2 regions of the Candidatus Avelusimicrobium luingense genome follow, and region 2 is predicted to be linked to the other one. Evidence: riboswitches for the same ligand, from Rfam matches in the RefSeq annotation. Region 2 holds a riboswitch; the other holds the start of a gene.
What was found. A riboswitch is a leader RNA that binds a small molecule or an ion and turns the genes downstream of it on or off. The one in region 2 is predicted to bind S-adenosylmethionine.
Positions count from the first base shown of each region.

Region 1 (3,415 bases), on a different contig from region 2:
AGTAAAAGAAAAACACGGCGTAGAATTAGAGTTGGAACAAATCTTATGGGGCGAATTTGCGTAAGTTTTTCCGTCGGAGACATGGAAAAAGTTGACGCTTAGGCCCCAGGTAAGATATAATATAAGTACGAAAAAATTTGAGTTGTTTGGAGTCGTGGTGTAGCCTGGTTAACACGCTGCCCTGTCAAGGCAGAGACCGCGAGTTCGAATCTCGTCGACTCCGTAAAAATTTGAACCCCCCTTATGGGGGTTTTAATTTTTGTGAAGTATCGAGCGGCATAAACTGCTTTATGCCGCGTCGAGATTCGAAGCCCACAGCGATGTATGAGTTTTGCCGTTAGGCAAAGGCGAATACCGCGAGGGCGGTTCCGGGCAAAATTTCCGTCAGGAAATTTATGCAGGACGAATCTCGTCAACTCCGTATTTTAGTTTTTGATTATTAGCATTTATCCCCGTTAGGGTTAAACCCCGACGGGGATTTTTATGCACCACTTTGAGCATGCGCTTTTTGGCAGATTTTTGTGAATTGTAAAGAATCTTTTGTTTTTATGCTGACCGGGGATGGGTAGGAAGTGGCGCACGTGCTTATAAATATCTACGCCTTCACGCTTCTTCTGGGCCTAGAAGTCAAGTTAAAACTTAGTGCCAATATAGTCAATAGCGTCTAGTCCGGCATCAAAAGCATATTCGTAATAATCTTCCCAGCGACCTGTGCCTAAATGGTGGCATAAGCACATAAGCCACGGTCCATACTTGTTTTTAGCGTACGTTCGCCACACGCCAAACATCAGAAGCGGATCCTTGAGCCATTTGCCGTATTTAGTTAAAAACATCAAAATATCGTTGGGAGTTAGTTTGTCCACCAGTTTGCGCGGCGCACCTTCGGTTGGATTAGTTATATACTTTCCGTCTTGCATTTTGCCCATACACACGATCGTGCCCATCACAGCCGGAGCGCCCGTGCATGTATAAAATGCTACGCCCTCCTCTTCGTGTTCAATGGCTTTGGAAATACGTTCATAAATTTGATAGCCAAATCAATCGGGCTATGATGATAACAGTTCATTTTATCCAAAAACGGCTCTCCTTTGTAGGTAAGTTGGTAACGCATAAAGTGCTGCACGGCTTCCCTCTTGGGATAAATATATCCTCTATCTCTAAGCCCCTTACTGTGTAAGTAAATAAATAAATCATCCTCTGTCACCTTTTAAGCGCATACAACGCATCAAAAAGTGCCTCTAATTGCACATCTTCGTCTTCTTTACTGCGTTTCCATATTTCAACCATGTCATATTGTTTCATAGTTTTTCTCCTTTTTTATAGAATATAACATTCGCACGACAACCTGTTGTCGCATCATTTTGCTATACTATAAGTACCATAGAGAGTGTACGAGGGGCAAGCCCGACGACTACACAGCAACCTGCCCAAGCAAGGTGCTAATGCTTGAAAGATGGGACCTCTTACCGTTTAAGCCCATCTTTGCGATGGGTTTTCTTTTTGATACTCCTGTGGAATTTATCTAAAAAGAGGTAGTTATGAACATAGTTCTTAACAATATGTATCAAAAACAATTGCCATCGAAACACACCGATGACAATGCTAAATTGGAAGTGGGGTTATTTAAATACCTTTACGATAAAAAAATAATCACCCACGAAGATTTTCTAAAAGCTGGCGGAGATAGTTTAAAACATCTTAAATTCCCGACGGAAATGAACGTTAAAATAAAACTTGCCGGCATTCGTAGTTTGCATGTTTTTTTAACTGAAAAAAAAGAGGTCGGATTTTTAGACGATTTGCAAAAAGAGCACCCCGAGTCCTATCCGCAGATTCAGCATTATTTGAAACACTTTTATTATAAAGTTATCCTACAAATGATTAAAAATCACCATACGATGCAAATGAAATTCAAATATGCCATGCTATGCGCTTCTCTACGTGGTATGCGCGGTGAGATATCTACTATCCAAACAAACAAGGAGCCCCAATATGACAAATAATTTTTTTCTAAATGCACCGGAGTTAAAAAAACACTTATCATATATTAACGAGAATTTAGCCGATCCGCAATATAATAGTTTTATTATTACGGGAGACTCAATCGGCGGTGCATTTGCCTTAGAGCAGTTCGTGCGCGATTTGAAACAAAAACATCCCTTGCGGGAAATTTTGGTCTTTAATACACACAGCATACATGATTTTATTAAAAAAACGCCCATAGAAATGCTAACTAATTTTTATCGGTTACATATCAGTTTAGCAACGGTAATTTTAACAGAATTGGATGTGGAAGGATGGACAAAAGAAGAACAGGATAAACTAGCGGTATTTCTTAAAACACTGACCAAACATTATGTTCAGGTAGTGGCTGCCTTCAATACAGGAGCGAGCCTTACACCCGAAATGTGGAGTTGGTATATGTCCGGTTATCAATACCACTTAAATTATGGACTTGTCAGTTATAAAAAGGATTTAACCTGTTCGCTCACGTTGGCGCAAGACAGGAAACGTTGGCACTGGCTTTCGCGCATACGACAAACATATCATTTTGGCGAGTTATATCCCGGTATTTTAATGCAAGATGACGAAATGGTTTTCAACGGGTTTATGCTCATGGAACTTGGACTTTGCTGGTTGGGCAAATTTACACCTCCCGGCTATATTTTCCCACGTGCCGTCTGCCCCACTTGCGGCAAAATAAAGTTACTACCTTATTCTTGTATCGCTTCGGCATTATCCGGTGGGCATGTGATTAAATTTCATTGCCTAAATTGTCACGAACGCATAGCTACCAACAATGCAATAGATTATTATCGCATCCTACGCACCTATGGAACACGTTACTGTTATATTGCCAAACCGCTGCCGGTAAAGAATTTTCCGATCTGCTTAAAAAAGCAGCCGAAATGGATCCGGAGTGGGCAAAATCGGCTTTGAAAACGTACACGTATCAAGTAGGCGGAAAAGAATTGATATGGATGGATTACAGCGATATTTATAGCAACTTATACATTAAAGACTTTTGGAATATAAAGGATGAGTTTAGAAACAGCGATCAATGTTGCGTAGAAGTATGCATTGAATCCAATGATACTTTTTGTTTCTGGACATTTAACGGCGAGAAAATTCGCATGCAAATTAAAGACGACAAAATCACCTGTTTGGACGTGCAATTTACCAAATAAACCTCATCTCTGCAATCGGCACTTTTTGATCAGCATAAAACACGGACACCCGTGGTATTTCTCATATACCCACATGCACGGGCAATTCCATTTTAAGCCATATAAGCACATTGCAACGATTACATAGAAAAAATAGAAAAACGCCGGGTGTACATATAACCCCAATAGCCCAAATACCGTCATCATGCCCGATTTGGAACGGTATGAAAAGGCCGTTTTTTCCGGTT
Region 1 is NZ_CACVTK010000002.1:154,286-157,700, forward strand. Features, by position in the region: gene murB (UDP-N-acetylmuramate dehydrogenase) at 1-64, shown strand, start outside; tRNA gene ACQY3H_RS02200 (tRNA-Asp) at 149-223, shown strand; gene ACQY3H_RS02205 (hypothetical protein) at 633-944, opposite strand; SAM riboswitch class I at 1,376-1,460, shown strand; gene ACQY3H_RS02210 (hypothetical protein) at 1,539-2,003, shown strand; gene ACQY3H_RS02215 (hypothetical protein) at 1,993-2,940, shown strand; gene ACQY3H_RS02220 (hypothetical protein) at 2,910-3,188, shown strand; gene ACQY3H_RS02225 (methyltransferase family protein) at 3,192-3,415, opposite strand, start outside.
Region 1: linked by a shared signal. The riboswitch ahead of ACQY3H_RS02210 (hypothetical protein) and the one ahead of ACQY3H_RS06025 (hypothetical protein) in region 2 are both predicted to bind S-adenosylmethionine.

Region 2 (3,415 bases):
ACTAAATATTTTCTCAAAGATAAAGGAGTCAAATTTGTAACAAGTCATAAAAATCGCAATAAACGCTATACACAAATAAATGGGGATATCGCACTCTGCCAAAAACGAAATCAGCAATTTAATTGGCATGGAGATTTTGTTTTTCATCCCTCTATTGGCAAGGAAAAAATTGATAGCGATGAATTTGTGTTTGATGTGAGAAAAGTAGAAGAAAAATACTATTTGTCCGATAAAGTGAAAAAATATGTGCTGTCCACTGGTACCAAAAATTTCAGCACTCCGGTTAAAACCGATTTGAATATCGCTCGCCCCCTGCTACAAACTATGCATAAAATGCATCGTGCGGGCGTTGATAATTATGTTACCCATACGGGACGTATCCGCAAATTAACTCCTCGGGAATGCTTGCGACTAATGGGCTTCCGAGATTCGTTCAAAATTGCGGTTTCTGATACTTCCATGTATCAACAAGCAGGTAATAGTATCGTGGTAGATGTCTTAATAGCTTTACTAAAACAAATGGATATTACCAAATATGGGGTAGAATCATGCAAATAAACGGACAAAATTTTAAAGTCGAAAATTTATTTGATCATATCGTAACTGTTCCTGATTGTATAGTATTGGGAGACAATAAATTAGGTGGCGGCCATGGAGAAAGCAAACTCTATTTTGGAACCAAAGAAGAAATGCGATCCTTTTTTGGAAAAGCAGGATTTGTGGCTCCTTGTTTCGTTTTGAAGAAAGATTTAATTACGTATTTGGAGACACTCAAAGAAGAATATATGCATCCTTCTCAACCTTATCGTGGTGCAAAGGAATTTCCTACGTTATGGGCTGAGCGCATGAAGAAAGTGCAAACCTTACCAGAAGTCATTCCATTTAATGTTACCGATCAGACTCAAATACAAGGTCCTCGGGGGTACATTAACTCGTCAGATTTTGGGTATCAGTTAATACGTGAACTATCTCTTCCTTTAGTAAGCTATATTTCCGCCATGGAAATTAAAGATTCCAGTGGACATTCACTCTTTTACTGGAAATTATTTGTGGATTTTGATGCTATTGCGGAAAAGAAGAATGGGCCTTTGGTTTTTATTTATGGAAAGGGTGTAGCTAATAAAGGCCAAGAGAATGAGCAAGAAGAAAGTCCTAAAAATCAAGAAATCCGAAAAGCACGCATTGGGCAGGGGAAGTACAGAGAGCTATTGCTAGAAGAATGCCCCTTCTGCCCAATTACTATGATTAGCGACGACCGCTTATTGATTGCCAGCCATATTAAACCCTGGGCTGTTTCAACCGATAAAGAAAAAATAGATCCACAAAATGGTTTTATGCTTTCTCCTCTTTATGACAAATTGTTTGATCGAGGATTTATCACTTTTACCGATGATAAACATGTCCAACTTTCCAACTGGATTTCTGCACAAAATTGGAAACGTATAGGAATTCATGACAATGATTTTTTTCAGGCATTACCAATTACTGAAGCCAGGAAAGTATATCTCGAATTTCATAGGAAATCAGTTTTTAAAGGATAAAACCAAAGCGATACTAAAAATTGCTATACTATACTTACCATAGAGAGTGTACGAGGGACAAGCCCGATGACTACACAGCAACCTACCGCAAGGCAAGGTGCTAATGCTTGGAAGATGGGAATATACGAATTTAAGCCCATCTTTACGATGGGTTTTCTTTTGCCTCTCTGTGGGATAAATAATACAACCACATGGAGGTATTTTTATGAGCACAAGAATACAGAAGATAGTAAACAAAATGGCTAGAATGCGTTTAGGTCCGGAGTGGAGTGAGTATTGGCAAGAAGTTTATAATAATGCTCCATGGCGGGTTAGGAAACACTTCGTGCTAGAGCAATTCATTAGCCCTATTTTAAGTACCAAAGAGTTCCTGAGAGAGCGAGACAGGTTGGAAGCGACACTTACGGAAAAAGAGTGGGATTATCTTATACGGAAAGTATGCGGTGGTTCCAACATCGGTAAATTTTATTATGAGAAACGCATGAAAAAACATCACCCCGAATATGATATTCATAGGGAGAGCCAATCCTAAACTAGAGTAATTATTCTGCCAAAAGTATGTAGAATGGCAGAATAAAATACCAAGTTCGATTCCTATAATAGGCATAGAACTTTAAGAATTTTTCTGCCATTTTTCTGCCGAGCGGTTTTATAGTTTTTGATACATAATGTTGCTTATGTTGCTAACGCTCTCGTCGAGAACTAAAACAATTCTATATTTATACTGGGAATCGAACTTTTGGCTTTGTGCTCTTTTTTAGTGTCCAAATTGTACACCATTTTTGCCTGACAAATTAGAAATCCTCGTCGAGAAAATGGCAAAATTATAGTGTCCAAAATTCTGCCATTTTGTGCCAAAAATGAGCGATTTTTCGGGTTTTAGGAAAGTGAGTAAAAATTGGGGATTTGTCGTCGATAAATGATAAAAAAATCCGCTCTCAAAAAGAGAGCGGAAATTTCTTAAGACGTGCGCCCAACAGGAATCGAACTTGTATCTTCAGCTCCGCAGGCTGACACTCTATCCATTGAGCTATGGGCGCGGAAATCAGTTTTTTATTCGCCGCATTTGCGCGGAAAATTTACAACTCATTTTTTACTACCTAATTATTGTAACATTTTTTCTAAATCTTTTCAAAAAATATTTTTTTACTCAATAATTCCTTCTTGTTTTTACTAACAAGATAATCTTTTGTTGATGAAATTTAATATTGATTTTTTGTCTAGTGTTCTAAACTTGCTATAATACCCGTATGAGCCAAAATAATACTACGGGTACTTATATTTACGATAAAAAATTAGGCAAAGTCGTCAAAATTTCCGACCGCGTGCCCGGCGTTCACAAAGCCGAAGGTCACGTGTGCAACGGCTGTTGCGGGCATTGTGGTTGTCATGACGACTAACCCATCCGCCTTTACCCAAGGCATTCTTTACGCCGTTCAAATTTTCCGCCGGGTGTTTTTACCGCATGTTGTCGCCGGGTTGGGACTTTTTTTGTTGTGTGGCTTGGCCCTGTACTTCTCATGGTTATCTTCTTTTTCTTCAACGGTTAAAACCGTTTTGTCTCTACTGGTACTTGTGACGGTAGGGGGATTTTGTTTCGGTTATGCGCTGCTTGCATCATTTATATACGCCATACACTTGGCGTGCGGAGCGTGGGAAGATTTTATTGATGATATTATTGATAAGGTGCAAGCCAATCTGCTCGCGCATGTGGAAAATTTGCAAGACGGCATCGCCAAAGATCAAGCCAAAGTGCTCGTGCGCGGAAGCGTGCGTGAAGTTTTTCAATCGGCTAGGCGTACGCCTACCGCACTTCCCAGATGGTTTATGGTGCTGTGTTTGGGGGTACTTATGTTAATAGTGCGCGCAGTATT
Region 2 is NZ_CACVTK010000006.1:9,508-12,922, reverse strand. Features, by position in the region: gene ACQY3H_RS06035 (DNA cytosine methyltransferase) at 1-558, shown strand, start outside; gene ACQY3H_RS06030 (HNH endonuclease) at 549-1,541, shown strand; SAM riboswitch class I at 1,576-1,662, shown strand; gene ACQY3H_RS06025 (hypothetical protein) at 1,780-2,073, shown strand; tRNA gene ACQY3H_RS06020 (tRNA-Arg) at 2,510-2,581, opposite strand; gene ACQY3H_RS06015 (hypothetical protein) at 2,792-2,941, shown strand; gene ACQY3H_RS06010 (hypothetical protein) at 2,931-3,415, shown strand, end outside.